Regions from separate parts of the Actinosynnema sp. NPDC004786 genome, predicted to be linked through region 3. Evidence: riboswitches for the same ligand, from Rfam matches in the RefSeq annotation. Region 3 holds a riboswitch; each other region holds the start of a gene.
The links. A riboswitch is a leader RNA that binds a small molecule or an ion and turns the genes downstream of it on or off. The one in region 3 is predicted to bind glycine.
Positions count from the first base shown of each region.

Region 1: it holds a riboswitch for glycine, as region 3 does, so the genes downstream of both, gcvH (glycine cleavage system protein GcvH) here and gcvT (glycine cleavage system aminomethyltransferase GcvT) in region 3, are expected to answer to the same signal.
Region 2: it holds a riboswitch for glycine, as region 3 does, so the genes downstream of both, gcvP (aminomethyl-transferring glycine dehydrogenase) here and gcvT (glycine cleavage system aminomethyltransferase GcvT) in region 3, are expected to answer to the same signal.

Region 1 covers NZ_JBSGBG010000004.1:162,291-172,609, forward strand. Annotated here, with positions in the region: gene ACWEFJ_RS05420 (bifunctional o-acetylhomoserine/o-acetylserine sulfhydrylase) at 1-439, opposite strand, end outside; gene ACWEFJ_RS05425 (Gfo/Idh/MocA family protein) at 666-1,682, shown strand; gene ACWEFJ_RS05430 (MFS transporter) at 1,764-3,041, opposite strand; gene ACWEFJ_RS05435 (SSI family serine proteinase inhibitor) at 3,224-3,577, shown strand; gene ACWEFJ_RS05440 (hypothetical protein) at 3,870-4,643, shown strand; gene ACWEFJ_RS05445 (transcriptional regulator) at 4,636-4,950, shown strand; gene ACWEFJ_RS05450 (glutathione peroxidase) at 4,947-5,432, shown strand; gene ACWEFJ_RS05455 (L-serine ammonia-lyase) at 5,614-6,978, opposite strand; gene gcvH (glycine cleavage system protein GcvH) at 6,983-7,363, opposite strand; glycine riboswitch at 7,484-7,578, opposite strand; gene ald (alanine dehydrogenase) at 7,774-8,880, shown strand; gene ACWEFJ_RS05470 (hypothetical protein) at 9,221-9,403, shown strand; gene ACWEFJ_RS05475 (hypothetical protein) at 9,409-9,783, shown strand; gene ACWEFJ_RS05480 (ATP-binding cassette domain-containing protein) at 9,832-10,319, shown strand, end outside.
Region 2 covers NZ_JBSGBG010000022.1:27,110-37,428, reverse strand. Annotated here, with positions in the region: gene ACWEFJ_RS20910 (substrate-binding domain-containing protein) at 1-1,206, shown strand, start outside; gene ACWEFJ_RS20905 (hypothetical protein) at 1,675-2,211, shown strand; gene ACWEFJ_RS20900 (helix-turn-helix transcriptional regulator) at 2,268-3,263, opposite strand; gene ACWEFJ_RS20895 (DUF3224 domain-containing protein) at 3,313-3,714, shown strand; gene gcvP (aminomethyl-transferring glycine dehydrogenase) at 3,778-6,666, opposite strand; glycine riboswitch at 6,819-6,909, opposite strand; gene ACWEFJ_RS20885 (MerR family transcriptional regulator) at 6,998-7,564, opposite strand; gene ACWEFJ_RS20880 (bifunctional nuclease family protein) at 8,500-8,973, opposite strand; gene ftsR (transcriptional regulator FtsR) at 9,117-9,794, opposite strand; gene garA (glycogen accumulation regulator GarA) at 9,809-10,270, opposite strand.
Region 3 covers NZ_JBSGBG010000051.1:583-10,901, reverse strand. Annotated here, with positions in the region: gene ACWEFJ_RS33020 (3-hydroxyacyl-CoA dehydrogenase NAD-binding domain-containing protein) at 1-1,034, opposite strand, end outside; gene ACWEFJ_RS33015 (acetyl-CoA C-acetyltransferase) at 1,034-2,236, opposite strand; gene ACWEFJ_RS33010 (GNAT family N-acetyltransferase) at 2,293-2,745, opposite strand; gene ACWEFJ_RS33005 (acyl-CoA dehydrogenase family protein) at 2,876-4,000, shown strand; gene ACWEFJ_RS33000 (CaiB/BaiF CoA transferase family protein) at 4,000-5,124, shown strand; gene ACWEFJ_RS32995 (hypothetical protein) at 5,529-5,690, shown strand; gene ACWEFJ_RS32990 (helix-turn-helix transcriptional regulator) at 5,891-6,379, shown strand; gene ACWEFJ_RS32985 (hypothetical protein) at 6,534-6,899, shown strand; gene ACWEFJ_RS32980 (DUF3817 domain-containing protein) at 6,915-7,217, shown strand; glycine riboswitch at 7,281-7,369, shown strand; glycine riboswitch at 7,371-7,465, shown strand; gene gcvT (glycine cleavage system aminomethyltransferase GcvT) at 7,592-8,692, shown strand; gene glyA (serine hydroxymethyltransferase) at 8,708-9,973, shown strand; gene ACWEFJ_RS32965 (malonic semialdehyde reductase) at 10,052-10,319, shown strand, end outside.

The sequences.
Region 1 (10,319 bases), on a different contig from region 3:
TGCCGGGCCGCACGGCCGCGCGCCACGCGTCGAGGTCGTCGGGGTCGTCCACGAAGGACACCTCGATGCCGAGCTTGGGCAGCGTGTAGTGGAACAGGTTGTAGGTGCCGCCGTAGAGGGAGGCGCTGGACACCACGTGGTCGCCCGCGCGGGCCAGGTTGAGCACGGTGCCGGTGACCGCGGCCTGCCCGGAGGCGAACGCCACCGCCGCCACGCCGCCCTCCAGCGCGGCGACCCGCTGCTCCAGCACGTCCTGGGTCGGGTTGTTGATGCGGGTGTAGATGTTGCCCGGCTCGGCCAGGCTGAACAGCGCCTCGCCGTGCGCGGTGTCGCGGAACACGAACGACGTGGTCTGGTAGATCGGCGTGGCACGCGCGCCGGTCGCCGGGTCGGGCGCGGCGCCGGAGTGGACCTGCTTGGTGTCGAAGGACCAGGACATGCTGGAGGCTCCTGTCTAGCCGGGGTGGAGAGGTGATCGGGCACGCCGAGGGGGACCGGGCGCGCGCGGTGTGCCGGGGTGGATCAGCCGAGCCGACAGGCCATGCTGGTGACGCGCACGTAGTCCACGTGCCGACGTGCCACGAGCGGGATCATGGCGCTGACCGTAGCCCTGCGTGACGGTCGGCGACAGGGCGTCCAGCACGTGGGACGCCTAGGGTCGGGGCATGCGCACCGCACTGATCGGCTACGGGCTCGGCGGAGCCGCGTTCCACGCCCCGTTCCTGTCCACCACGCCCGGCCTGACCCTGTCCGCCGTCGTCACCGGCAACCCCGAGCGGCGCGCCGAGGTGGCGGCCCGCTACCCCGGCGTCGGGCTGATCGCGTCGGTGGACGAGCTGTGGCGGCGGGCGGACGACTTCGACCTGGTCGTGGTGACCACCCCGAACCGGTACCACGCCGAGCACGCCCGGACCGCGCTGGAGCACGGGCTGAACGCCGTGGTCGACAAGCCGTTCGCGCCGTCGGCCGCGGCGGCGCGGGAGCTGGCCGACCTGGCCACCGCGCGCGGGCTGCTGCTCGCGCCGTTCCACAACCGGCGCTGGGACGGCGACTTCCGCACGGTGGCGCGGCTGGTCGGCGAGGGCGCGCTGGGCCGGGTGCACCGGTTCGAGTCGCGGTTCGAGCGGTGGCGGCCGGAGGTGAAGGACGGCTGGAAGGAGTCCGGCGACCCGGCCGACCTGGGCAGCGTCGTGTTCGACCTCGGCACCCACCTGGTGGACCAGGCGGTGGCGTTGTTCGGCCGGCCGACGGGCGTGTACGCGGAGGTGCGGACGCTGCGGCCGGGGGCGCGGGCGCACGACGACGCGTTCCTCGCGCTGACCCACCCGTCGGGCGCGGTGTCGCACCTGTGGGCCTCGGCGCTGGCCGCCGCGCCCGGACCGCGGTTCCGGGTGCTGGGCGACCGGTCGGCGTACGTGAAGCACGGGATGGACCCGCAGGAGGAGGCGCTGAAGGCGGGCGCGACGCCCGGCGGCGAGGGGTGGGGCGAGGACCCGGTGGCGCAGTGGGGGCTGCTCGGCTCCGAGCCGGTGCGCACCGAGCCGGGGTCCTATCAGGACTTCTACGCCGCCGTCGCGGCCGGCCAGGCGCCCGTGCCGGTGGCCGACGCGGTCACCGGGCTGGAGGTCGTGGAGGCCGCCTTCGAGTCGGCGCGGACCGGAACCGTGATCCCGCTCGACTGAGCTGCCGGGCCGCCCCGCGGGTGTCCACGTGTTGGGACAGCTCCCGGTGCGCCATCAGCCGCCCGTGACGCCGACGACCGGTCACCGGGCCCCGGCGTCGCGGCGCACCGTCTCGCCGATCGCCAGCAGGGACAGGGCGCTGACCAGCGCGCCCACGATCAGGTACAGCGAGATCGGCCACGAGTCGTGCGTCGGCGTGACGCCGAGCAGCCACGTCGCGACGACCGGCGACAGCCCGCCGCCCAGCACCGCGCCCAGCTGGTAGCTCAACGACACGCCGCTGTACCGCACCCGCGTGCCGAACAGCTCGGCGTAGTAGGCGGGCATCGGGCCGAACACCGCCGCGGAGCCGGCGAACGCGACCACCATCGCGAGCACCACCAGGCCCGGCGACCGGGTTTCCAGCAACCAGAACAACGGGAACGCGAACACGCCGAGGAACGCCGCGCCGCCGAGCATCACGGGCAGCCTGCCGACCCGGTCGGACAGCCGCGCGAACACCAGGATCGCCACCGCCTGCGCGGCCGCGCCGACCAGCCCGGCGTTCAACAGGGTGCTCCGCGCCATCCCGAGCTGGCGCGTGCCGTACGACACCGCGAACGTGGCCACCACGAAGATGAACATGGTGAACCCGAGGTTCACGCCCGCGCCCAGCAGCACCCGCCGCCACGACCGCCGCAGCACCACGGCCACCGGCAGCCGCACCGCGCCCGCCGACTCGCGCGCCGCGCGGAACGCCGGGCTCTCCTCGACCGACAGCCGCACGTACAGCCCGACGCCCACCAGCACCAGGCTGAACAGGAACGGCACCCGCCAGCCCCAGACGAGGAACGCGTCGCCCGACACCGCCGTGGACGCCGCCATCACCCCGTTGGCCAGCAGCAGCCCGACCGGCGACCCGAGGAACGTCCAACTGCCGTACCAGCCGGTGCGCCCGGCCGGCGCGTGCTCGACCGCCATCAACGTCGCGCCGCCCTGCTCGCCGCCGAGGAAGAACCCCTGGACCACGCGCAGCAGCACGAGCGCCAACGGCGCGGCCAACCCGATGGACCCGTACGTGGGCAACAGCCCGATGGCGGCCGTGCAGAGGCCGGTCGCGGTCAGCGTGAGCACCAGCATCGACCGCCGCCCGACGCGGTCGCCGAAGTGGCCGATGACCACCCCGCCCAGCGGTCGGGCCAGGAACCCCGCGCCGAACGTGGCGAACGCCAGCAGCGTGCCGATGCGCGGGTCGAAGGACGGGAAGAACAGCTTGTCGAACACCAGCGCCGACGCGGTGCCGTAGAGCAGGAAGTCGTACAGCTCCACCGCGTTCCCCGCCGAACTGGCCAGCGCCACCCTGCGCACCTCGGAAGCCATTCACCCACCCTGGCGTGCGCCGCCGTACGTCGATCGCGACCGTGAGCCACGTCACACCACGCGACTTCGCCCGTCCGGGCCGCCGACGGGTGCCCGGAGCCCTGCTCGGGGGTCGTTCGCGGAAACCACACGATCCGGTGAGTTCCCTGGAGCCCGGGGTGTCGGGCGGTCAACCTGAGGGCATGGCACCACTTCCATTGATCGCGGCGATCGCCGCCATCGTGCCCACGTTCACCACGCCGGAGTCGAGCTTCGTGCTCAGCGTGCAGCGGGCGCAGTCCTACCAGTTCACCCAACTCACGTGCGAGCCCGCGGGCGGTCTGCACCCCAGAGCCGAAGAGGTCTGCCTGGCACTGTCCGGTGTGGACGGTCGGTTGGAGGGGCTGTCGAACGGGGAGGCGATGTGCACCCTGGAGTACGCGCCGGTGAAGGTCCGGGCGTCCGGCACCTGGCGCGGCGAGTCCCGCACGTTCGAGGCCGAGTTCCCGAACTCGTGCGTGATGCAGGCGCAGACCGGACCCGTGTTCGACTTCTGACGCCCGCGGGCCGAACACCCGTGGAGGGCCCGCGACACCGCCGCCGAAGTCGTGGCCCTCCACGGGGTTGACGAAGGTCCTCGGACCTCTCCTCGGACCGTAGGGAGTGCGGCACTCCACCGTCAACAGTCTTCACATGCGTGAAATGGGGCGGCAAAACGGGCCTGCCCAGACCATTACCGGGCGACACCGCCCCTGGGCCATCCGAGTGATCGGAGGACTCGCGTTCCGCTCATCGGCTGACACGTTCCGCGGGGTTGACGCGTTCGGTTTGCGCTGCAAACCTGACTGGGTGGCAGACCTGCTGGGCGACCTCGCCGACCTGCGCCGCCGCGCGCGGGCGGACCGGCACGCCTACCCGTTCCCGCTGCTGTTCTTCGGGATCGCGTCGTTCCTGTCCGTGCCGCTGTACGCGCCGGCCGGGCCGTCGCCCCGCCTGCTGCGGCCGTCGGAGCACCCGTTGGCGGTGCTCGGGGCGCACCCCGGCATGCGCCACCCGGCGCCGCTCGGGCTGTACTGGTTGACCGTGCTGGTGGTCGGCGGCCTGGCCACGGTGTGGTGGTACCGCAGGCGGGGCGCGCGGGTGGGCATCGAGACGTCCACCCGGGGCTACCTCGCGGCGTTGGCGATCGGGCTGAGCGGCCCGGCCGTCGCCCTGGTGCTCGGGTTCGCGGCGTCGTTGCCGGCGTTCGGCGGCGCGGTGTCCCGGTCCGGCACGGCGGTGGGCCTGATCCTGCTGGCGGCGGCGACCGTGCTGTGGCGTCGGCGGGCGCCGCGCGCGCTGACGGCGACGGCGGCGGTGCTGGGCACGGCCGTGCTCCAGTACGACCAGGGCGTGGTGGGGCAGTTCATCGCGATCGGGCTGGGCCTGGTCGTGCTGGCGGGCGTGGAGCGCAGCGTCCGGTTCACCACGACCACCGCGGCCTACCTGGTCGCGCTGTGCCTGTCGGCCTCGATCACGCCGCTCGCCGTCACGCCGGCGACCACGTGGTCGATGGCCGCTGTGGTCGTGCTGCCCGGCTTCGTGCTGGTGGTCGGCGGTCTGGTGGGATTGCGGCGTGGCTGACCACCCGACCGCGGCGCTGGACGACGTGGTGCACCAGCGGCACCGGCTGGGCGTGCTGACCGTGGCGGCGGAGGCGAAGCGGGTCGAGTTCGGCTACCTGCGGTCCACCCTCGACGTGACGGCGGGCAACCTGTCGCGGCACATCGCGGTGCTGGAGCAGGCCGGGCTGGTCGCGGTGGAGAAGGGGTACGACGGCAAGCGGCCCCGGACGTGGGTGAGCGTGACGGAGGCGGGGCGGGCCGCGCTGGCGGCGGAGATGGCGGCGCTGCGGGCGCTGGTCGAGCGGCACGTAGCCTCGCAGCCATGAGCATCCACGACATCCCGCTGCGCACGCTGTCCGGTGAGGCGTCGAGCCTCGGCGAGTGGGCGGGCAAGGCGTTGCTGGTGGTGAACGTCGCGTCCCGGTGCGGCCTGACGCCGCAGTACCGGGGGCTGGAGCGGCTCCAGGAGCGGTACGCGGCGCAGGGCTTCTCGGTGGTCGGGTTCCCGTGCAACCAGTTCGCCGGGCAGGAGCCGGGCACGGCGGAGGAGATCGCGACGTTCTGCTCCACCACGTACGGCGTGACGTTCCCGCTGTTCGAGAAGATCGAGGTGAACGGGCCGTCGCGGCACCCGCTGTACGAGCGGCTGACGGCGGTCGCGGACGCCGACGGCGCGGCGGGCGACGTGCAGTGGAACTTCGAGAAGTTCCTGATCGCCCCGTCGGGCGAGGTGGTGGCCCGCTTCCGGCCGACGACGGAGCCGGAGGATGAGGCGGTGGTGAAGGCGATCGAGTCCGTGCTGCCCTGACGGCCGGCTCCCCCTGACCGCAGGACCACCTCGAGCGCCGGGGTCGCGCGCGTGGCCGGGATCGCTCCTCTGGCCGAGGTCGCACGTAGCCGGAGCCGCGCGTGGCGGAAGCCGTGCACGCAGTCGGGATCGCGCGCGTGGCCGGGGTCGCCGCCCCCGAGGACGGCGACCCCGGCGCGGGTCAGCACTCGATGACGTTCACCGCGAGCCCGCCGCGCGCGGTCTCCTTGTACTTGACCTTCATGTCCTTGCCGGTCTCGCGCATGGTCTTGATGACCTTGTCCAGGGACACGAAGTGCGCGCCGTCCCCCCGCAACGCCATCCGCGCCGCCGTGATCGCCTTGATCGACGCCAACGCGTTGCGCTCGATGCACGGGATCTGCACGAGTCCCCCGATCGGGTCACATGTCAGCCCCAGGTTGTGCTCCATCGCGATCTCGGCCGCGTTCTCGACCTGCTCCGGCGTGCCGCCCAGCACCTCGGCCAGCCCGCCCGCCGCCATCGAGCACGCCGAGCCGACCTCGCCCTGGCACCCCACCTCGGCGCCCGAGATCGACGCGTTCTCCTTGAACAGCACGCCGACCGCGCCCGCCGTCAGCAGGAACCGCACCACCCCGTCGTCGGACGCGCCGGGCACGAACCGGGTGTAGTAGTGCAGCACCGCGGGCACGATGCCGGCCGCGCCGTTGGTCGGCGCGGTCACCACGCGACCCCCCGCGGCGTTCTCCTCGTTCACCGCCAGCGCGAACAGGGTCACCCAGTCCATCACCCGCAACGGGTCCGTGGCGTAGTGCTCGGCGGCCAGCCGGCGGCGCATCTCCGCCGCCCGCCGCCGCACCTTCAACCCGCCGGGCAGCACGCCCTGCTCCGTGCAGCCGCGCTCCACGCACTCCTGCATCACGCCCCAGATGTGCAGCAGGCCCGACCGCACCGACGCCTCGTCGCGCCACGACAGCTCGTTGGCGAGCATCACCTCGCTGATCGACAGCCCGGTCTCCCGGCACCGGGCCAGCAGCTCGTCACCGGTCCGGAACGGGTGGGCGACGCGCGTCTCGTCGGCCTTGATCCGGTCGGTCCCGGTGGCCGTCTCGTCCACCACGAACCCGCCGCCGACGGAGTAGTACACCGCCGAGTCGACCACCGACCCACCCGCGTACGCCTCGAAACTCATCCCGTTGGGGTGCAGCGGCAGCGACTTGCGCCGGTGCATCACCAGGTCGGCGTCCTCCCGGAACGCGATCTCCCGCACGCCGCCCAGCCGCAGCCGCCCGATGGCGCGGATCTCCGCCGTCCGCCGCTCGGCCTCGACCGGGTCCACCTCCTCCGGCCGGTGGCCCTCCAGCCCCAGCAGCACCGCCTTCGGGCTGCCGTGCCCGTGGCCCGTCGCGCCCAGCGACCCGAACAGCTCGACGCGCACCCGGTCCACCGAGCCGAGCACGGGACCCAGCCGGTCCGCGAACATCATCGCGGCCCGCATCGGGCCGACGGTGTGCGAGCTGGACGGTCCGATCCCCACCGAGAACAGGTCGAACACGCTGATCGCCATGACGTCAGTCCCCGGTCAGTTCCGCGTACTTGGCGGCGGTCAGCAACCCGGTCGCGTCGGTCACGGCCACCTTGAACAGCCAGCCGGCCCCGTACGGGTCGTTGTTGATCAACGACGGGTCCCGCACGGCGTCCTCGTTGACCGCCACGACCTCGCCGCTGACCGGCGCGTACAGGTCGCTCACGGACTTGGTGGACTCCAGCTCGCCGCACACCTGGCCGGACGTCACCGCGGCGCCGACCTCCGGCAGCTCCACGAAGACGATGTCGCCCAGCGACCCCGCGGCGTACGACGTGATCCCGACCGCCACGGGCTCCTGGGTACCCGGCGCCCAGTCGACCCACTCGTGCTCGGGCGTGTAAAGCAGGTTGTCCGGAAAAGTCACGACAGCGCTCCCTAACGGCGAGGTCCGGATCCCCACTCTGTCCTGGGACCTGAGAGCTTCGCCGCGACGTCGCGGCTTGCACCGTGGGTGCGCGCCGGAGGGCGCGCTTTCCAGAGTCGCCTCACCCGAGCGGTTCTCGCTGCCTGAGAGTGTGCGGGGTACTTGCTCCTTCGGCGCCCCGGCCGTGGCACCGAGGTCTCTCCCGCGCGGGTTCCGGCGCTCACGACGCGCCGCGGCCGATGTTCAGTTGGTTGGCCCGCACGCTAGGTGCCGCCCCGGACGGGTGTCAACGCGCCGTCCGGCTTGTGCGGCCGGCACAACCGGTTCCCGGCGCGTTCGTGCCGGCCGCACGATGACACCGATCACCCGTTGACGGACCTTGGGTGTAACAACGGCCGAAGGAGCCCACCGTGCGGATCGCAGTTCCCCGCGAGATCAAGAACCACGAGTACCGCGTCGCGCTGACCCCGGCGGGCGCCCACGAGCTGACCCAGCGCGGCCACGACGTGGTGGTCGAGGCCGGCGCGGGCCTCGGTTCGGCCATCACCGACGAGGAGTACCTGGCGGCCGGCGCGAAGGTCCTCGCCACCGCGGACGACGTGTGGGCCGAGGGCGACCTGGTGCTGAAGGTCAAGGAGCCGGTGGCCGAGGAGTACCCGCGGCTGCGCAAGGGCCAGGTCCTGTTCACCTACCTGCACCTGGCCGCCGACCGGCCGCTGACGCAGGCGCTGCTGGACTCCGGCACGACCGCCATCGCCTACGAGACCGTGCAGACGCCGAACGGCGCGCTGCCGCTGCTCGCGCCGATGTCCGAGGTCGCGGGCCGGCTCGCGCCGCAGGTCGGCGCGTTCTCGCTGATGAAGCCCTCGGGCGGGCGCGGCGTGCTGCCCGGCGGCGTGCCCGGCGTGCACCCGGCACGCGTGGTCGTCATCGGCGGCGGCGTGGCCGGCCTCAACGCGGCCGCGATCGCCGTGGGCCTGGGCGCGGACGTGGAGATCCTGGACACCAACGTCGACCGGCTGCGCCACATCGACGCCCTCTACCAGGGCCGCCTGCGCACCGTGACCTCCAACCGCTACTCGGTCGAGCAGGCGGTCCGGGAGGCCGACCTGGTGATCGGCGCGGTGCTGGTGCCCGGCGCGAAGGCCCCGAAGCTCGTGAGCAACGAGCTGGTGGCCGACATGAAGCCCGGCTCGGTGCTCGTGGACATCGCGATCGACCAGGGCGGCTGCTTCGCCGACTCGCGGCCGACCACCCACGCCGACCCGACCTACCAGGTGCACGACTCGGTCTTCTACTGCGTGGCGAACATGCCCGGCGCGGTGCCCCGCACGTCCACCTACGCGTTGACGAACGTGACGCTGCCCTACGCCGTGGCGCTGGCCGACCACGGCTGGGAGGCGGCGCTGCGCGCGGACGCGTCCCTGGCGCTCGGGCTGAACGCGCACGACGGCCTGCTGACCAACCTGCCGGTCGCGGAGGCGCACGGGATGGCCCACACGCCGCTGGAGTTCTGAGCCCCCGACGCGAAGGGCCCCGCTCACGTGCTGTGAGCGGGGCCCTTCGGCGATGAAGACGGCCCGCTCAACCAGCCTGGGGGTCACTGGGAGCGGGCCGCGTGACCAATCCTAGCGCCGAACCCGGCTCCGTGCCCAGCGACCCCACCGAGCCGGCCGACATTTCCGCGGACCTCGACCACGCACCGTGCGCGACCTCAGGCGAATGAGTGAATTCGCGTCGTAACAGGTAAGTCACGACGACCCGGCGACCGATGCACAGGACGGGAGCCCCGTGGCTACGCAGCGGGGTCGTCCGCTCGCGCGGCCCCCTGCCGCGCCACCGCCGATCGGAGTGCAGATGGCTGAACCCGAAGGTTGGATCGACTGCCACGACCCGTTCGGGCGGGACCGGTCGATGACCGTGCTCGTCGAGGACGACCGAGTCCTGCTGGTCGCGCCGCCGGGCGAGTCCGCTGTGATGTCCGTCACGCAGACCCGTCGGCTGCACCGGCTGCTCGACCAAGTCGCCGACAGGATGTGACGGGCGTGGACGAGGCACTGCGGGCGGCCGTGCTGCGCCGGCTGGCCAGTGTGGACGAGGCGGTCGAGCGCGGCGAGGCGGAGTCCCTCGTGCCGCTCGCGCGGTCCGAGATCCACCGCCTGGCCGACGGGTGGCGGCTGCTGCTGACCGTGCACCAACCGGATCCCGACGGCCGCTGCGGCGCGTGCCCCGGCGTCCTGCGGCACCGGAAGTGGCCGTGCCAGGTGTGGACGATGGCCCACCAGCACCTCATCGGCGACGGCCTGCCGCACCGCGAGCGCCGTCGCCCGCTGCGCACGCTGCGCCGTTCGTCCGAGGTGGAGACCACGACCGAGATACCGAAGGTGGCCTCGAAACCACGACACGCCCTCCCCGAGTAACCCTCCTAGGGCAGGATGACGCCCGGTAGGAGTACTCGGGAGGGACGCGTGCACGACGGCAGTGGCCGCATCGTGGTGCAGAACTTGACCAAGCAGTTCGGTCCGGTCGCAGCGGTGCAGAACCTCAGCTTCACGGTGGAACCCGGTTCGGTGACCGGCTTCCTCGGCCCCAACGGGGCGGGCAAGACGACGACGTTGCGCATGCTGCTCGGCCTGGTGACCCCGACCGCGGGCACCGGGTTGATCAACGGCAGGCCGTTCGACCAGCTCGGCAACCCGGCGCGGGTGGTCGGCGCGGTGCTGGAGGCGCAGGGCTTCCACCCCAAGCGCACGGCCCGCAACCACCTGCTCGTCTACGCCGCCGCGATCGGCGTGCCGGACTCGCGCGCCGACCAGGTGCTCCAGCTCGTCGGGCTCGGCGCGGCGGGCGACCGCAAGGCGGGCGGGTTCTCGCTGGGCATGAAGCAGCGGCTGGCGCTGGCCACGGCGCTGCTCGGCGACCCGCAGATCCTGGTGCTCGACGAGCCGGCCAACGG
Region 2 (10,319 bases), on a different contig from region 3:
CACCCCGAGTGGGGCCGGTTCACCGTCGCCATGCCGGACCCGGCGACGAACACGGCCACCGCGATGGCCGTGCAGTCCGCGCTGGCGGGCGCGAGCCCCGAGGGCAAGGGCCCGGTCACGACCGAGATGCTGGCGCTCGACCCGGTCAAGAGCACGATGAGCGCGCTGGCGGCGTCCCGGCCCGAGCAGACCCCCGCGAGCACGTGGGAGGCGATGAAGCTGCTCGGCGACGACACCGCGGTGAACGCGGCCGGGTTCAGCGCGGTGCCGGTGTTCGAGGTGGACCTGTACCGGCACAACACCGGCAAGGACACCGGCACGCCGCCGTCGCAGCCGCTGTACGGGGTGGCGGCGGGCGGGCCGACGCCGATCGCCGACTTCCCGTTCGTGCCGCTGGCGGGCGACTGGGTCGGCGAGGCGCAGGTGCGCGCGGCGCAGGCGTTCCGGGAGTTCCTGCGCGAGCCCGACCAGCAGAAGATCCTGGCCGCCGCGGGCCTGCGCGTCGAGGCCACGACCGAGCGTCCGAAGCCGTCGCCGGGCATCCGCTGGGCCGCCGTCACCGACACCCTCACGCCCGCCGACGCCAACACCGCCCAGCAGATCTCCGCCGCGTGGGCCACCGCGGACGGCGGCCAGGTCGTCACCGTGCTGGTGGACACGTCCAAGTCGATGGAGGAAGCCGGCGGCGACGGCCGCAGCCGGATGGACTGGGTCAAGCAGGCGCTGTCCGGGCAGGTCAACCGGTCGGTGTCCGGGTCGCTGGGGCTGTGGGAGTTCTCCCGGCAGCTCGACGGGGACAAGCCGTACCGGCAGCTCGTGGCCACCGGCCCGGTCGCGACCCAGCGGCAGGCGCTGCTGGACGGCGTGGCGCGGTTGGAACCGCGCAGCGCGACCCAGCTCTACACCAGCGTGCTCGCGCTGTACGAGCGGATGCTGGCCGACTACCAGGAGGGCAAGCGCAACCGGATCGTGGTGCTGACCGACGGCGTGAACGACGGCGGCCTCACGTTCGGGGAGCTGACCGCGGCGCTGGCCTCGGCCAGGCAGCCGGGCAAGGACATCGCGATCAGCGTGATCGCGCTCGGCCCGGACCCGGAACGCGAGCCGCTGTCCGAACTGGCCCGCTCGACCGGCGGCACGCTGTCGGTGGTCGCGGACGGTCGCGGCGTGGACGCCGCCCTCGGCCAACTCCTGTCGGCCGACTAGCCGCTCCGCCCCGGCCGCCGCCGTCGGCGCGCCGACCGCACCGCTCGGCCGGATCCCGGTGTCCCGCCGGCCGCCGCTCGCCCGCCCCGACCGGCGCACCGGCCGGATCCGAGGTTCCCTCGGCTGCCCACCGCGACCGGTCCGCCCCGACCCGGCACCCGAACGGCGGCAGGCCGCCCGGCGGCGGCCCGCGCCCCGGTCGTGACGGCTGCGGCGCGTGGCGGCGGCGCGCCGAAACGCGCCGAACGAAGGACACCACCGCGTCCATTCGACCTGTTAAATTCACACCCGATTTATTTCCGATCTTCCGGGAGTCCGGTTTTTCCTGGCCTCTGCCGCAACACTGATCGTTCCGCGCCGGTCAATTGCCTTTCGAACCGGTTGATCGGGGTCCGACGGGCTCGTAACTTCGGGTGCTTCGACGTCCCTGCACACGTCGAGTTCCCTGCCCACGAAAGGACGAACACCGTGAGGAAAGTGTTCCTGGCGCCTGCCCTGCTGGCGCTCGTGCTCGCCGTCCTGGTCGCGCCGAATTCGCAGAGCGCGTTCGCCGGCGACGGGCACGCCACCAGTGTCGTGGAATTGGCCGCGGCGCCCGCGGCGCTGGCCTCGCCGCCCACGGCGGCGGCCTGGCCCGTGCCCAACGCCCGGACCTACCGGATCCTCAGCTCCTGCTCGCCGTACGCGTCGGCCATCCGCGCCGGCGCGCGGGCGTGGAGCGGTCTGACCGAGAGCAGCTCCAGCGGCACCCCGGTCGAGTGCCGCAACGGCTACATCACCGACTGCGGCGGCGGCAGCCGGGTGGTGGGCTGCAACTGGGGCGCGGGCCAGCGGATCGCGCTCTACATGGGCGGCGTGAACGACGACGCCCTGCTGGCCGCGCACGAGTTCGGCCACAACTGGTACGGCCACTCCTCGTACCAGTGCGCGGGCTGGGGCAGCCCGGCCGAGGTGATGGCCCCGTCCATCTGCAACTACAGCGGCGCGACCGCGTTCGAGCGGTAGCGGTCCGCGGCACGGGGAGGCGCTCGCGGGCCACCGGGGCGTCTCCCCCCGCCCGGTCACCGGCCGTAGACGGCGGCCATCGCGGCGATCCGGGCGATCACGCGTTCGCGCAGCTCCGGCGGCTCGACCACGTCCACCTCGGGACCGAGGCGGAGCAGGTCCACGGCGGCGTGCTCCAGCGACTCGACCGGCACCCGCACGGTCGTCCACTCCCCCTCCGGCTCGACGTCCCGCAGCTCGCGGGCGGCGGCCAGGCCGAGCAGCACCCGGGCGCCGCGCAGCCCGTCCGGCGTCATCCGGACCGTCACCCGCATCGGGTAGAGCCGCCGCTCGAACCGCTCCGACCAGCCCGCCCAGAACTCCGCCAGGTCGAACCCCCCGGGCCGCTCGAACGACTCGTCCAGCGCGGTCAGCTCCAGCACCCGGGAGATCCGGTACGTGCGCAGGTCGTCCGCGCGCCCGCCGTCGGCGGGTCCGGGTCCGGTCCCCGTGCGGGCCACGAGGTACCAGGTGCCGGCCTTGAGCACGAGCCCGAGCGGGTCCACCGTCCGCTCCACCTCGACCTGCGCCCACCGCACGTACCGGATCCGCAGCCGGCGCTGCTGCCACACCGCGTCCGCGATCGCGGCCACGTGCGGCGTGCCCTCGCCGCCCCGGAACCAGCCGGGCGCGTCGAGGTGGAACCTCTCCCGCACGCGCGCGGCCCGCGACCGCAGTTCCGGCGGCAACGCCGCGAGCACCTTGAGCTGCGCCGCGGCCACCACCGCGCCGAGCCCCAGCTCGGCCGCCGGTCCCGGCATGCCCGCCAGGAACAGCGAGTCGGCCTCCTCGGTGGTCAGCCCGGTCAGCCGGGTGCGGTAGCCGTCGACCAGCCGGTAGCCGCCCGCCGGGCCCCGGTCGGCGTAGACGGGGACGCCGGCCGAGCCGAGGGCCTCGACGTCGCGGTACACCGTGCGGACGGAGACCTCCAGCTCGTCGGCCAGCTCCTGCGCGGTCATCCGGCCCCGCGACTGGAGCAGGAGCAGCAGGGACAGCAATCGGCCGGCGCGCATGCCACCATCCTGACAGCAGGTGTCAGGTATGCCCGGCAGGCTGGCCGCCATGAGCACCGCACGCGCCAACGCGACCATGAACAGCTGGGACGAGCACACCTGGGACGGCAAGCGCTACGACGAGGTCACCGGCCCGAAGCAGACGGTGGGCGGCATGACCACCACGTACACCGGCGACCTGGAAGGCGTGGGGGACCTGCGCTTCGTCATGTCCTACGCGGACGACGACTCCTGCTCCACCACGGGCTACGAGGTCGTCACGGGCGCCCTGAACGGCCGGGCGGGCAGCTTCGTCCTGCACCACGTGGGCGGCTTCCGCGGCGGCGTGGCGGATTCCACCGTCACCGTGGTCTCCGCGTCCGGCGATCTCGCGGGCCTCACCGGCACGGGCCGCGTCACGTGGCCGCAGGGCGAGCCGGGCCGGTTCGAGCTGGACCACCGGATCGGCTGAAGGCCCGCCGGACGCGCGGAACCCCGGCCGCCCGAGGGCGACCGGGGTTCGCGGGTCGATCGGTCAGCCGCCGTAGGCCGAGACCGGCGGGCAGGAGCAGACCAGGTTCCGGTCGCCCTTCGCGCCGTCGATGCGGCGCACGGGCGGCCAGATCTTCGGCGCGGACGTGCCCGCCGGGAACACCGCCACCTCGCGGCTGTACGGGTGGTCCCACTCGGCCGCGATCGACGCCGCCGTGTGCGGCGCGTTGCGCAGCGGGTTGTCGTCCACCGGCCACTCGCCCGAGCCGACGCGGTCGATCTCGTGCCGGATCGCGATCATGGCGTCGATGAACCGGTCGATCTCGCCCAGGTCCTCGCTCTCCGTGGGCTCCACCATGAGCGTGCCCGCCACCGGGAACGACATGGTCGGCGCGTGCAGCCCGTAGTCGGCCAGCCGCTTCGCCACGTCGTCCACGGTCACGCCGGTCGCCTTGGTGATCGGCCGCAGGTCGAGGATGCACTCGTGGGCCACGAACCCGCCCTCGCCGGTGTAGAGCACCGGGAAGTGCTCGTCCAGCCGCCGGGCCACGTAGTTCGCCGCCGCCACCGCGGTCAGCGTCGCCCGCCGCAGGCCGTCCGCGCCCATCATCCGCACGTAGGCCCACGAGATCGGCAGGATCGACGCCGAGCCCCACGGCGCGGCGCTGATCGGGCCGACACCGGTCGCCGGACCGGCCGCCGGCTGCAACGGGTGGTTCGGCAGGAACGGGGCCAGGTGCGACCGCACGCCGATCGGCCCGACGCCCGGACCGCCGCCGCCGTGCGGGATGCAGAACGTCTTGTGCAGGTTCAGGTGCGACACGTCCGACCCGAACTTGCCGTACCGCGCCAGCCCGATCAGCGCGTTGAGGTTCGCGCCGTCCACGTACACCTGGCCGCCCGCGTCGTGCACCAGCCCGCACACCTCGCGCACGGTGTCCTCGTACACGCCGTGCGTGGACGGGTAGGTGATCATGATCGCGGCGAGGTCGTCGCGGTGCGCCTCGACCGTCTCGCGCAGGTGCCCGACGTCCACGTTGCCGCGGTCGTCGCACTTGACGACCACGACCCGCATCCCGGCCATCACGGCGGACGCGGCGTTGGTGCCGTGGGCGCTGGACGGGATCAGGCACACGTCGCGGTGGTCGTCGCCGTTGGCGCGGTGGTAGGCGCGGATCGCCAGCAGGCCCGCGAACTCGCCCTGGCTGCCCGCGTTGGGCTGCAACGACACCGCGTCGTACCCGGTGACCTCGGCCAGCCACCGCTCCAGGTCGCCGACGATGCCCAGGAGGCCCTCGGCGTCCGACGCGGGCGCGAACGGGTGCAGGTCGGCGAACTCCGGCCAGGTGATCGCCTCCATCTCGGCCGTGGCGTTGAGCTTCATCGTGCACGAGCCCAGCGGGATCATGCTGCGGTCCAGCGCGACGTCCTTGTCCGACAACGCCCGCAGGTAGCGCAGCAGCGCGGTCTCGGAGCGGTGCGCGTGGAACACCGGGTGCGTCAGGTAGTCGCTGGTGCGGCGCAGGTCGGCGGGGATGCCGTCGGCGGTGTCGGCGTCCAGGCCGTCCACGTCGGCGACGGTCACGCCGAACGCCTTCCACACGAGCCCCAGGTGCTCGCGCGTGGTCGTCTCGTCGCACGCGATCGACACCACGTCCGCGTCCACCTGCCACAGGTTCACGCCCAGGTCCCGCGCGGCGGCGACGACCTCGGCCGCGCGGCCCTCCACGCGCGCCCGCACGGTGTCGAAGAACTCGCCGTGCACGACCTCGACGCCGCCCTCCAGCAGGCCGGCGGCCAGCACGGTCGCCATCCGGTGCGCGCGGGTCGCGATGTCCTTCAGCCCTTCCGGGCCGTGGTACACCGCGTACATCGACGCGATCACGGCGAGCAGCACCTGGGCGGTGCAGATGTTGCTGGTGGCCTTCTCCCGGCGGATGTGCTGCTCGCGCGTCTGGAGGGCGAGGCGGTAGGCGACGGAGCCGTCCGCGTCGACGGACACGCCGACGAGCCGGCCCGGGAGCTGCCGCTCCAGGCCCTGCCGCACGGCCATGTACCCGGCGTGCGGCCCGCCGAAGCCCATCGGCACGCCGAACCGCTGGGTGGTGCCCACGACCACGTCCGCGCCGATCTCGCCGGGCGGGCGCAGCAGCGCCAGCGACAGCAGGTCGGCCGCCACCACGACCTGCGCGCCGGCCCGGTGCACCTCCTCGATGACGCCCGCGTGGTCGCGGACCACGCCGGACGCGCCGGGGTAGGACAGCAGCACGCCGAAGAAGTCGCCGCCCAGGCCGAGCCCTTCGAGGCCCTGCGACAGGTCGGCGGTCACCACCTCGATGCCCAGCGGCTCGGCGCGGGTCTCGATCACGGCCAGCGTCTGCGGCAGCGTGTCGGCGTCCACCACGAACCTGGCCGACTTCGACCGGCCGGCGCGGCGGACCAGCGTCATCGCCTCGGCCGCGGCGGTGGACTCGTCCAGCATCGAGGCGTTGGCCAGCGGCAGGCCGGTCAGGTCGGCGACCATGGTCTGGAAGTTCAGCAGCGCTTCGAGGCGGCCCTGGGAGATCTCCGGCTGGTACGGCGTGTACGCGGTGTACCAGGCGGGGTTCTCCAGCACGTTGCGGAGGATGACCGGCGGCGTCGTGGTGTTGTAGTAGCCCAGGCCGATCATCTGCGTCATCGGGCGGTTCCGCGCGGCGAGGGCGCGCAGCTCGGCCAGCGCCTCGGTCTCCGTGGCGGGCTCGGGCAGGTCGAGCGCCAGGTCGCGCTCGCGGATCGACTCGGGGACGGCGCGCTGCGCCAGCTCCTCCAGCGACCCGACCCCGATGACGTCGAGGATGCGGGCCAGCTCGGCGGGCCGCGGGCCCACGTGCCGGTCGGCGAACGGGGTGCCGTGCTCGAGTGCGGCGAGGGGGATGCGGTCCTGCGTCATCGGTGCTGGCCTCCAGGGCTCCGGACAGACTCCTGCCGTTGCCCTCCCCCTCTGTCTTCTGCCCGACGTCGGGCGCCTGAGAGCTTCACCCGGAGGCCGGGCTTGCACCGTCGGCGGGGTCGGCGTGCTGCCGACCCGCTTTCCAGAGGCGTCTCACCCGCACGGTCCTTGCGCCTGAGAGGTTCCGGGGAGGATTTGCTCCTTCGGCGCCGAGACTGGCTCGGACTCTCCCGCGCGGGATAAAGCGACTACGCGCGAATGGTACCCGGCGGGGACGCCCTCGGAACCGCCGGCGCGACGTGGATCTCAGTTGCCGCCGGGCCTCGCCGGGTCAGCCGATGGCCCGGGTGCGACGGCGGCGGGACAGCTCGTCGTCGGCCGCCTCCACGATCTCCGCGCCGTCCGCGCGTTCGGCGGGGAAGTCGTGGATCGTGCCGCTGATCTCCCGCATCGCGCCGCTGACCGCGATGCCGAACACCCCCTGGCCGCCCTGGAGCAGGTCGACCACCTCCTCCGGGGAGGTGCACTCGTAGACCGTGGTGCCGTCGCTGAACAACGTGATCCGGGCCAGGTCCTGCACGCCGCGGCGGCGCAGGTGGTCGACCGCGACCCGGATGTTCTGCAACGAGACGCCGGTGTCCAGGAGCCGTTTGACGACCTTGAGGACCAGGATGTCCTTGAACGAGTAGAGCCGCTGGCTGCCGGAGCCGTGAGCGCTCCTTATCGTCGGGTTGACCAGGCCCGTGCGCGCCCAGTAGTCCAGCTGGCGGTAGGTGATGCCCGCGATCTGGCACGCGGCGGGGCCGCGGTACCCGACCAGTTCGTCCGGCAGCGAGGAGTCCGGGAACAGCTCACCCTGTTCGCCGGATCCGGCCCGGATGGGCGCTTCCTCGACCACGCCTGCCTCCCCTCGGTCCGGCCACGACGACCGGCGACCAACGTGAAGCCGCCGCGGTGTCGGGAAACAACACCGTGGCAATTCACCTGAGTTCGACGGTAAGACCGCCTAGGGGGCAGGTCAACGCGACGCGCGGGGCGTGTCTGACCTCAACGTGAGGTAGAGGTTGAGAGAGTCGCTTGGCGTAAGCCATTCGGATGACGTTTAGTGATCGTTTAGCCGAGCAAGGTTGACGTTGTGTAACCCGGACACGTGACACCCGTAGGTGGCACGCGGGGTTGATCCACAACTCACCGCACACGCTTGCGGAGGGCCGTCCACGGCGCGCGGCCGACGTTCCGGCCCTTCGCAGGTGTCGTGCCGGGTCAGGCACCCGACCCGCTCGTCCGCGCCCGGTCGGCCGGAATTGTCGGTGTGTGCCGGCAGGATCGAAAACGGGGTTCCCCCGGGCGGGTACCCCTGCGCGAGCACGACCGGCGGCCCGGTCAGGCGACGACCCGGTGACGCGGCGACCCGGTCAGGCGGGGTGGTGGAACGCGGCGAGGGCTACGCGGCAAGGCGCGGTGAAGCGGCCGGGCAAGGCGAGGCAGCGCGGCGAGGTGGTGGGAGCGGCGCGACGGGAGCGGCCGAGCGAACAGTCGGCTCCCTCGACCCGGGTCGGGCCGGCGGCCGACGTGATCCGGCGGAGACCTGGCGGGCGGATCGATCCTGGTTCAGCCGCCGCAGCAAGCCCGGCGGGAGCCGAGCCGGGTTCAGCCGCCGCGCCGAGCCGCACGCGGGATCCGAGCCGAGCACGCAGCGCGCCAGAGGTGCCAAGCGGTGCCGTCGGAGCGGCCGAACCACGCCGGTCCGGCCCGGCCGTGCCGCCGAGCCGGAACCCACGACCTCCGTGTCCGCCCCGCAGAAGACTCCCGCGGAAGACCCTCGAGGAAGACCTACGTGTCCGCCCCGCGGAAGTCCTCGGGCGAAACGGAGTCGAGGAACTCGCGGAACTTCTCGACCTCGTCCTCCTGCTCGTCCGGGATGATCAACCCGGCCTCCGCGAGCACCGACTCCTCCGCGTGGATCGGCACGCCGATCCGCAGCGCCAGCGCCACCGAGTCGCTCGGCCTCGCCGACACCCGGATGTCGCCGTCGAACACCAGCTCCGCGAAGTACGTGCCCTCCTGCAAGTCCGTGATCCGCACCTGCTCCAACTGCCGGCCGAGGGCTCCGATGACGTCCTTGAGCAGGTCGTGCGTCAACGGCCGGGCAGGACGGACACCTTGCTGCTCCAACGCGATCGCCGTGGCCTCGACCGATCCGATCCAGATCGGCAGGTACCGTTCGCCCTCGGTTTCGCGCAGCAGCAGGATCGGCTGGTTGGCGGGCAGTTCCACCCGCACGCCGACGACGCGCATTTCGCTCATCGGGTCTCGCCTCCCTCAGCGCGCTGAAATTCTGGCGTCCCCGCTACCAACGAGGATCCCCCACGTACTCTTTCGACGCTACCCGCCAAGCGGGCCCTCTGCGCAACCGCCCGCCCCTCGCGCATCACGATGCGGACACGCCTTCACCTCGGCGAAACCGGTTTACCCGCCACATCACGCAAGCCCACCTTCACCAAGAGTGTGTGCAGCGTTACGGACAGCGCCGCCAATTCGCGGACGACCTCGGCCCGGTCGCGCTGCCGGGACGCCGCGCCGGCCGCCTGTTCCACCAACCCGACCTCGCGGTCGGCGGCGACCCGGAACGGCCGCAGGTGACGCGCTTCCAACCCGTGCTCTGCCATGGCCCGCGCGGTCGCGGCGATCTGCACCGCGTCGTGGTCGTAGAACCCGCCCGCGCCGGCCCTGACCAGGCCGTGCTGCTCCAGGTCCGCCAGCGCGCCCGGCTCGATGCCGGCCCGCGCCAGCAACTCCTCGCGGGTGACCCGGTGCCCGGCCGCCGGACCGGGGTCGGTCACCCTCGTCGCCTTCACGCCGCCGCCCTGGTCGGCGGCGTCCAACTGCTCCCTGATGACCTTCAGCGGCAGGTACCGGTCCCGCTGGGCGGCCAGGATGTACCGCAGGCGGTCCACGTCCGCGGTCGTGAACTGCCGGTAGCCCGACGCCGTGCGCGCCGGGCGGACCAACCCCTCCGACTCCAGGAACCGGATCTTGGAGATGGTGACGTCGGGGAAGTCGGGACGCAACAGCGCCAGCACCGCCCCGATGCTCGACCCGCCGCGTGGCCGCCCGGCCGCCGTCACCGGAGCCCCATCGCTCAGGCCCCCTGGCCCCCGGCGCCCGGACCGGTCAGGAACACCAGGCGGAACTTGCCGATCTGCACCTCGTCGCCGTTGGCCAGCACCGCCTGGTCGACGGGCTCGCGGTTGACGTAGGTGCCGTTGAGGCTGCCCACGTCGATGACCACGAACTCGCCGCCTTCGCGGCGGAACTCCGCGTGGCGACGGGAGACCGTCACGTCGTCGAGGAAGATGTCGCTGTCCGGGTGCCGCCCCGCGCTGGTGGTGTCGCGGTCCAGCAGGAACCTCGAACCCGCGTTGGGGCCCCGCTTGACCACGAGCAGCGCCGAGCCGGCGGGCAGGGCGTCGACGCCCGCGACGGCCGGCTCCTGGGCGGGCGCTTCCGCGCCCTCGACCTCGGCGAGGAAGTCGGCCCGGAAAACGGAGGTCCGCTCCGGGGACTGCTCGGGCGGAACGCCTGGCCCGTCGTTCGTGCTCACCTGAGCTCTCCTCCTGCTGCTGGAACCTTCGTGACCGCTAGAACTTATC
Region 3 (10,319 bases):
GTCACGTCCTTCAGCACGACCTCGATCCCGGCCTTGGCGCTGACCTCGGCGATGCCCGCGCCCATCATGCCCGCGCCGAGCACGCCGACCTTGGCCACCTTCGACCGCTCGACCCCGGACGGCCGGGAGCCGCCCGCGTTGATCTCGTTGAGCTGGAACCAGAACGTGCCGATCATGTTCTTGGCCACCTGGCCCGCGGCCAGCTCCAGGAAGTACCGCGCCTCGATCCGCAACGCCGTGTCGAAGTCGACCAGCGCGCCCTCGACCGCCGCGGCCAGGACCTTCTCCGGCGCGGGGTACACGCCGTGCGTCTTCTTCCGCAGCACGGCGGGCGCCGCCGCGAGCAGCCCGTACAGGTTCGGGTCGCCCACCCGCACGTCCGGCACGGTGTGCCCGGGCTCGTCCCACGGCTGCCGCGGCGCGGGGTTCTCCTTGATCCACGCCCGCGCCTTGGCGATCAGCTCCTCGCGGGAGGACGCCAGCTCGTGCACGATCCCGGCCTGCAACGCCCGCGCCGGCCGGAGCTGCTTGCCCTCCATCAGCAGCGGCAACGCGGGCTGCACGCCCAGCAGCCGCACCATCCGGGTCACGCCGCCACCGCCGGGCAGCAGGCCCAGCGTCGCCTCGGGCAGGCCCAGCTTAATCTTGTCGTCGTCCAGCGCCACCCGGTGGTGGCAGGCCAGCGCGATCTCCAGGCCGCCGCCCAGCGCGCTGCCGTTGATCGCCGCGACCACGGGCTTGCCCAGCAGCTCCAGCCGCCGCAGCTGGCCCTTGACCTCCTCCAGGAACCCGAGCGCCTCGCCCGCGTTCTCCGGCGTGATCGTGATCAGCAGGTTGAGGTCGCCACCCGCGAAGAACGTCTTCTTCGCCGACGTCAGCACCACGCCGGCGATGTCGTCGCGCTCGGCCTCCAGCCGGGCGACGGTCTCGCCCATGTCCCGGTGGTACTCGGCGTTCATCACGTTCGCCGAACCGGACATGTCCATCGTGAGGGTGACGATCCCCTCGTCGTCCCGCTCGTAGTGGATAGCCATCAGACCCTCTCGATGATCGTCGCGATGCCCATGCCGCCGCCCACGCACAGCGTGGCCAGCCCTCGCCGCAGGTCCCGGCGCTCCAGCTCGTCGAGCAGGGTGCCGAGGATCATGCAGCCGGTCGCGCCGAGCGGGTGGCCCATGGCGATCGCGCCGCCGTTGACGTTGACCTTGTCGTCGGGCAGGTCCAGCTCCCGCTGGAACTTCAGCACCACCGACGAGAACGCCTCGTTGATCTCGAACAGGTCGATGTCCTCGACGGTCAGCCCCGCCTTGTCCAACGCCTTGCGCGCGGCCGGCGCCGGACCGGTCAGCATGATCGTGGGCTCCGAGCCGACGACCGCCGTCGCGGTGATCCGGGCGCGCGGCGTCAGGCCCAGCTCGCGGCCGATGCGCCCGCTGCCGATCAGCATCGCCGCCGCGCCGTCCACGATCTGCGACGAGTTGCCCGGCGTGTGGACGTGGTCGATCCGCTCCACGGTCGGGTACCGGTCGATGGCGACCGCGTCGAAGCCCAGGTCACCGTGGAACGCGAAGCTCGGCTTGAGCTTGGCCAGGCCCTCCAGCGTGGTCTCGGGCCGGATCGCCTCGTCGTGGTCGAGCACGACCGAGCCGTTCTGGTCGACCACGGGCACGAGCGAGCGGTCGAAGTAGCCCTTGTCCCGCGCGAGCGTCGCCCGCTGCTGCGAGCGCACCGCGTACGCGTCCACGTCCTCGCGGCTGAACCCCTCCAGCGTGGCGATGAGGTCGGCGCTCACGCCCTGCGGCACGAAGTTGACCGCCATGTTGGTCTCCGGGTCGGCCATCCACGCGCCGCCGTCGGAGCCCATCGGCACCCGCGACATCGACTCGACGCCGCCCGCCACCACGAGGTCCTCGAACCCGGACGCGACCTTGGCGGCGGCCAGGTTGACCGACTCCAGGCCGGACGCGCAGAACCGGTTGAGCTGCACGCCCGCCGGCCGCAGGTCCCACCCGGCGGCCAGCACCGCGGTGCGGGCGATGTCCGCGCCCTGCTCGCCGACCGGCGACACGACGCCGAACACCACGTCGTCCACCGCCGACGTGTCCAGGTCGTTGCGCCGCGCCAGCGCCGCCAGCACCCCGGAGGCCAGGGTGATCGGCTTGACGCTGTGCAGCGATCCGCGCTTTCCCCTGCCACGCGGTGTGCGCACCGCGTCGAAGATCAAGGCTTCGCTCATGTACTCAACGGTAACCGCCGCCGCGGGGACCGCCCATGACCGCGCGAGGTGACTTATTAGCTCACCGGCGCGAGCCGGTGGTCCATGACCTCGCCCTCGCCGACGAACCCCAGCCGCGCGTAGAGCCGCCGGGCCGTCTCGTTCTCCCGGACCACCCGCAACTGCACCAGCGCCCACCCGTGCTCGCGCGCCCACGCCAGCACGTCGGCCACCAGCGCCTCGCCGACGCCCCGCCGCCGGAACTCCGGCTTGACCCACATGGAGTACAGGTACAACACGTCGGGGTGAACCTCGTGCGGCACGCCGGCGACCAGCCCGATCGGCTCCGGCGCCTCCGCCACCACCTTCACCCCGTGGTCCGGGCCCAGCAGCTCCCGCCACCGCGCCTCGTCGAACTCCCGCTCCAGCGCGAGCGTCGGGCCGAACGCCCCGGGGTCGCTGCCCAGCGCCGTGAGCCGGATGTCCCGCCACGTCGCCCAGTCGTCCGGCCCGAGCCGTCGCACCCTCATGCCCCCAGTCTGACCCACCGTCCTGACATTTGCGCTCACGATCACGGGTCACCGCGGCGCGCTGCGGTCATGGCGGCGCGGCCCCGCCGGTGGGAACGTCGGTGGCATGCCAACTCGCCGTTCCGCATGGATGACCGAGGACCTGGACCAGCTGCGGGAGCTGGCCCGGACGTTCTTCGAGAGGGAGGCCGTCCCGCACCGGGAGCGCTGGGCCGCGCAGAAGCAGGTGGACCGCGACTTCTGGACCAAGGCGGGCGGGGTCGGGCTGCTCTGCCTGTCCATCCCCGAGGAGTACGGCGGTGGCGGCGGCACGTTCGCGCACGAGGCGGTGCTGCTGGAGGAGCAGGCCCGGTGCGGCGACAGCGCGTGGGGCAACAGCGTGCACAGCGGGATCGTCGCCCACTACATCAACGCCTACGGCACCGAGGAGCAGAAGCGCCGCTGGCTGCCCAAGATGGCGACCGGCGAGTACGTCGGCGCGATCGCCATGTCCGAGCCCGGCGGCGGCTCCGACCTGCAGAACGTCAAGACGCGGGCGCTGCGGCGCGGCGACGAGTACGTGCTGTCCGGCTCCAAGACGTTCATCACCAACGGCGCGCAGGCCGACCTGGTGGTCGTGGTCGCCAAGACCGACCCCGGCCAGGGCGCGACGGGCATCTCGCTGCTGGTCGTGGAGACCGCGGCGGCGCAGGGGTTCCGGCGCGGCCGGGTGCTGGACAAGGTCGGCATGCACGGCCAGGACACCGCCGAGCTGTTCTTCGACGACGTCCGGGTGCCGGCGGAGAACCTGCTGGGCACCGGCGAGGGCCAGGGGTTCATCCAGCTGATGCAGCAGCTCCCGCAGGAGCGGCTGATCATCGCGGTGGCGTCGGTGGCGGGCATCGAGGCGGCGGTGGACCTCACGCTGGCCTACGTCAAGGACCGCACGGCGTTCGGCCGGGAGCTGATCAAGTTCCAGAACACCCGGTTCAAGCTCGCCGAGTGCGCCACGGAGGCCCGCGTGACCAGGGCGTTCGTGGACGAGTGCGTGCAGGCGCACCTGGCCGGGCGGCTGGACGTGCCCACCGCGGCGATGGCGAAGTGGTGGGCCACCGAGCGGCTGTGCCGGGTCGTGGACGAGTGCGTGCAGCTGTTCGGCGGCTACGGCTACATGACCGAGTACCCGATCGCGCGCGCGTGGGCGGACGCGCGCGTGCAGAAGATCTACGGCGGGACGAACGAGATCATGAAGGAAATCATCGCGAGGTCGCTCTAGTGCCCGGCCCGCTGGAGGGGTTGAAGGTCGTCGAGCTGGCGGGCCTCGCGCCCGCGCCGTTCGGCTGCATGGTGCTGGCGGACCTGGGCGCGTCGGTGGTCCGGGTGGACCGGATCGGCGGCGCGACGGAGGTGCCGCTGCTGGGGCGCGGGCGGCGGTCGATCGGCGTGGACCTGCGCCGCCCCGAAGGCGCGGAGCTGGTGCTCCGGCTGGTCGCGGAGTCCGACGTGCTGGTCGAGGGCTTCCGGCCGGGCGTGACCGAGCGGCTGGGCATCGGCCCGGCGCAGTGCCTGGCCCGCAACCCGCGCTTGGTCTACGGGCGGATGACGGGCTGGGGCCAGGACGGGCCGCTGGCCGACCGCGCCGGGCACGACATCAACTACATCGCGGTGGCGGGCGCGCTGGAGCCGATCGGCCGGGACGGCGCGCCGCCGACCGTGCCGCTCAACCTCGTCGGCGACTTCGGCGGGGGCGGGCTGCTGCTGGCCGTGGGCGTGCTGGCGGCCCTGTACGAGCGGGACCGGTCCGGGCGGGGGCAGGTCGTGGACGCGGCCATGGTCGACGGCGCGGCCCTGCTCACGACGTTCCTGCACGGGATGGCGTCGGTCGGCGCGTGGCCCGGGCGGCGCGGCACCAACCTGCTGGACGGCGGCGCGCCGTTCTACGACGTGTACGAGACCGCCGACGGGCGGTTCGTCAGCGTCGGCGCGCTGGAGGAGAAGTTCTACGCCGAGCTGCTGGACGTGCTGGGGCTGGCCGACGCCGGGCTGCCGCCGCGGCACGACCCGGCGAACTGGCCGGAGCTGCGGGCCCGCATCGCCGCCGCGGTGGCCACCCGGACGCGCGACGAGTGGGCCGCGCTCGCCGAGGGCACCGACGCGTGCCTCGCGCCCGTGCTCGCGCCCGGCGAGGCCCCCGCGCACGGGCACAACGCCGAGCGCGGCACGTTCGTGCAGGTGGGAGGGGTGGCGCAGCCCGCGCCGGCGCCGCGGTTCGACCGCACGCCCGCGGCCGCGCCGGGTCCGCCGCCCGCGGTGGGGGAGCACACGGTCGCCGTGCTGGCCGAGCTGGGGCTGGGCGAGGACGAGATCGCCGCGCTGCGGCGTTCCGGGGTGGTCGGCTGACGCGCCCCCGGCCGGTCCCGAAAAGGGCACGGGAAATCACCTGAAGGGGTACCGGAATTGAGTGGCAGCCGACATCGGCCTTTGTCACGCTCGGTGCGTGAGTCGGCGCATTCAGGTGATGGGCGGCGAAGGGAAGACGATGTCGCTGAACCTCGGTGTCCGTGCCTGGGGGGTGGGCGAGCGCCCGTACCTTCAGGATCGGCGGGACCACTGGTCCCCTTGATCGTCCGATCGGGTGACACCAGGGGCGGTTCAGGCGTGGTTGCGTGGTCGGGCCGGCGACCAGTCGGGCGACGTGGGCGCGTTCGATCGTCATCATCCGGGTGAATGAGGGACGATGACGCTTGACACGACCGGTGCGGCGACGGGCCGCCCGGCCGAGCGACACGGACGGAGAGCGATCAGTGAACGTCAAGAAGGTGGTGACGCTGGCGGCGGTCGCGCTGGTGCTGTTCCTCCTGATCACCCAGCCGAACGAGTCCGCCCAGGCGGTGCGGACCGCCCTGGGGTGGCTCCAGGCCGGCGCGGAGTCGATCATCACCTTCGTCCGCAGCCTCTTCGCCTAGCGACCCCTCCGGCGTCGCCGAACTCCGCTCAATGCGGTCACGAGCGGTGACCGCAGGATCCGAGCGTTGCACCATACGGGTGGAATGAGGGCTATAACGCCCTGGTAACAGGGTTTTAGACAAACCGGGGTCTAGCGGTTGTCGGTACCCGCTAATACGGTGCGTCGCATTGGCTGATCTTCGACCGACGAGGAGGCAGAATGGTCGAGGACTCCGGAGTCGACGAGCTGTTGCGGCAGTGGGCGGCTGAGCGCTCGGACGACGCCGAGCTGCGGGAGGTGAACCGGATCAAGGACGCGTGGCTCGCGGAAGCCCCGCCGTCCGCGCCGGGGATCCCCGTGCAGCGGGCGAATGGCGGTCCCCGCGGCCTGGTGAAGGTCGAGTCCGCGGATCCGGCGTACGTGGCGGCGATGCGGAAGCGGGCGCCCGAGGTGCCCGAGGTCCTGCTCGCGGCCGCCGCCAGCTACTGGCAGCTGGTGGGCGATCTCTCCGAGGCCGAGCTGTGGTGGGACGCGGGCATCAGCCCGTTGGACCAGCGCGCTCTGGACTACCGGGCGGCCGGGCTCACCCCCGCCGACCTCGGTCGTCGCCTCGGCCCGATGACGGTGCTCCAGCACCTGCGTCGGGGCAGCGCGGCGGCCTGGTGCGTGGCCAGGTTGCAGAGGCAACGCCGGGACGGCGTGGCCTAGGTCCGACGAGTCGGGGCGGGCTCCTGTGGTCGAGGAGCCCTTGCCTTGAGGGGGCGGGCTCCTGCACGAGGAGCCCCGGCCCCGGTGGCGCGGCCCCGGCGCCCCGGAACCGGACGAACCGGACTCCGGGCGGAACACCCGTTACCCTTGAGGCGTGCAGGGCCTCATCACCCCCAAGCGGCTGGCCATCGCCGCCGCGTGCCTGGCGTCGCTGGTCGTGTGCTGCGGCCTGGCCTACTGGCAGTGGGAGCGGTTCTCCGAGGCGGGCGGCACGTTCCAGAACCTCGGCTACGTCTTCCAGTGGCCGCTGTTCGGCCTCTTCCCCGCGTTCATGGTGTGGCGCATCCGCAGGCTGGACGCCCGCCGCAAGGCCGAGGCCGCCCGGGAGCCGGTGGTCGAGCCGCCGCGCCCGGTGGTTACCGTGGAGCCCGTCAGGACACCCGTGCCGGACGACGAGGACGACGAGCTCGCGGCCTACAACCGCATGCTCGCCCAGCTCCACGCGCGGGACCAGCGGTGAGGCGAAGGTAGGACGATGAGCGGCGCGTTGACCAGGTTCCGGTTCATGGCTTACGTGGTCGGTGTCGGCCTGCTGCTGCTCGTGGTCGCCATGATCGCCAAGTACGCGGGCGGCAACGCGGGCATGATGCAGGTCGTCGGCCCCGTCCACGGCTTCCTCTACGCCGTCTACCTGGTGCTGACCGTCGACCTGGCGCTCAAGGCCCGCTGGTCGATCAAGGGCACCGCCCTGGTGCTGCTCGCGGGCACGATCCCGTTCGTGTCGTTCTACGCCGAGCGCAAGGTCGTGGAGACCGTCCGGGCCGAGAAGAGCCTGTGACCGGGGTTGACCCCGCCCGCCGGCCACCCCTAGCGTCTGGCGGTACCAACTGAACACGGCCGTCGATGTCGCGCGGGAGAGTCCCCCGAGCGGGGCGCCGAAGGAGCAACTCCTCCCCGGAATCTCTCAGGCCCAGGTACCGCGCGACGAAGGCAACTCTGGAAAGCAGGCGCACCCGCTGCGCCTCGCCCACGGTGCAAGCCGCCCGCGCCGGGTGGCGAAGCTCTCAGGCTCATGGCAGAGGGGGAGGCTCACTCGACGAGGAGTCTCCGATGGGCCGTGTCATCCTTTCGCACGTGACGCTCTCGGGCGCGCCCGCGCCGACCCGACCGGTCGGCCCGCCGGCGTGCCCGCACCCAGGGAGGACCCGCCCGATGGAAAGCCGCCGCACGCCCCTGTACGCCGAGCACGAGGCGCTGGGCGCCCAGTTCACCGACTTCGCGGGCTGGCGGATGCCGCTGCGCTACGACAGCGAGCTGGCCGAGCACCGCGCGGTGCGCACCTCGGCGGGCCTGTTCGACCTGACCCACATGGGTGAGATCGTGCTCACCGGCCCCGAGGCGGGCGCGGCGCTGGACCACGCCCTGGTCGGCCACGCCTCCGCGATCGGGGTGGGCCGCGCCCGGTACACGATGATCTGCGAGGCCGACGGCGGCGTGATCGACGACCTGATCGTCTACCGCACCGGTGACCAGGAGTACCTCGTCGTCGCGAACGCCTCGAACGCCGCCGTCGTCCACGAGGCCCTGGTCGAGCGCGCGAAGGGCTTCGACACCACCGTCGAGGACAGGTCCGCCGACTACGCGCTGCTCGCCGTGCAGGGCCCGCGGTCCACCGCCATCCTCGAAGCGCTCACCCCCACCGACCTGACCTCGGTCAAGTACTACGCCTCGTACCCGACCGAGGTCGCGGGCAAGCCGGCCCTGCTCGCCCGCACCGGCTACACCGGCGAGGACGGCTTCGAGCTGTTCGTCGCCCCGGCCGACGCCGCGCACGTCTGGCAGGCGCTGCTGGAGGCGGGCGCGCCGCACGACCTCAAGCCCGCCGGCCTCGGCTGCCGCGACACCCTCCGCCTGGAGGCGGGGATGCCGCTGTACGGCAACGAGCTGGGCCGGGACCACACCCCGTTCCACGCCAACCTCGGCCGGGTGGTGAAGCTCGACAAGCCGGGCGACTTCGTCGGCCGCGACGCGCTGGCCGCCGTCGCCGAGCAGGGCGTGACCGAGACCCTGGTCGGCCTGAAGACCACCTCCCGCCGCGCCCCCCGGCACGGCTACCCGGTGCTGGACGCGGACGGCAACCGCATCGGCGAGGTGACCAGCGGCGCGCTGTCGCCGACCCTCGGCTACTCGGTGGCGATGGCCTACGTCACCACCGGCCACACCGAGCCGGGCACGGAACTCTCGGTCGACGTGCGGGGCAAGCACGAGCCGGTCGAGGTCGTCGCGCTGCCCTTCTACCAGCGAACCAGCTAAGGGAGAGACCCACACATGTCCGAGCACTTCAACACCTCCCTCGCGGAGTTCGACCCGGAGGTCGCGAACGCCGTCGCCGCCGAGCTGCACCGGCAGCAGAGCACGCTGGAGATGATCGCCTCGGAGAACTTCACGCCGGTGTCGGTGCTCCAGGCACAGGGGTCGGTGCTGACGAACAAGTACGCCGAGGGCTACCCCGGCCGGCGCTACTACGGCGGCTGCGAGAACGTCGACGTGATCGAGCGGCTGGCGATCGAGCGGGTCAAGGCCCTGTTCGGCGCCGGGTTCGCCAACGTCCAGCCGCACTCGGGCGCGCAGGCCAACGCGTGCGCGATGTTCGCCCTGCTCCAGCCGGGCGACACCATCCTGGGCCTCGACCTCGCGCACGGCGGCCACCTCACCCACGGCATGCGGATCAACTTCTCCGGCAAGCTCTACAACGTAGTGCCCTACCACGTGTCGGACGAGGACGGCCGGGTGGACATGGCCGAGGTCGAGCGCCTGGCCGCCGAGCACCGCCCCAAGCTGATCGTCGCCGGCTGGTCGGCCTACCCCCGGCAGTTGGACTTCGCCGAGTTCCGCCGCATCGCCGACTCGGTGGACGCCTACCTGATGGTCGACATGGCCCACTTCGCCGGCCTGGTCGCCGCGGGCCTGCACCCGAGCCCCGTGCCGCACGCCCACGTCGTGACCACGACCACCCACAAGACCCTCGGCGGCCCGCGCGGCGGTGTCATCCTCACCAACGACGCCGACCTCGCCAAGAAGATCAACTCGGCGGTGTTCCCGGGTCAGCAGGGCGGCCCGCTGGAGCACGTGATCGCGGGCAAGGCGGTGGCGTTCAAGCACGCCGCGTCGCCCGAGTTCGCCGACCGCCAGCGCCGCACGGTCGAGGGCGCGAAGATCCTCGCCGACCGGCTGTCCCAGCCGGACGCCGCCGCGGCGGGCGTGAAGGTGCTCACCGGCGGCACGGACGTGCACCTCGTCCTGGTCGACCTGGTCGCGTCCGACCTGGACGGCAAGCAGGCCGAGGACCGCCTGCACGAGGTGGGCATCACGGTCAACCGCAACGCCGTGCCGAACGACCCGCGTCCCCCGATGGTGACCTCGGGCCTGCGCATCGGCACGCCCGCCCTGGCCACCCGCGGCTTCGGCGCGGCGGACTTCGCCGAAGTGGCGGACATCATCGCCACGGCGCTCCAGCCCTCCCCGGACCTCGCCGACCTGCGCTCCCGCGTCGAGGTCCTGGCCGCCAAGCACCCGCTGTACCCCACCCTGTGAACCAAGCCACGAAATAGCTCGGCCAACCTGGAGGTTGTCCCGTGCGCGACCCCGCACGGGACAACCGAAAGAGGCACCATGACCGCCACCCTCGACGCGCTGGCCCTGCCGCGCGACGCCCAGGACCTGCTGTTCCGCGAGGCCCGGACGGCGAACGCGTTCACCGACGAGCCGGTGACCGACGAGCAGCTCCGCGCCGTCTACGACCTCGTCAAGTGGGGCCCGACGGCGATGAACAGCCAGCCGCTGCGCATCCTCTTCGTCCGCAGCCAGGACGCCAAGGCCCGCCTCGCCCCGCACATGTCGGAGGGCAACCGCGCCAAGACCCTGGCCGCTCCCGTCACCG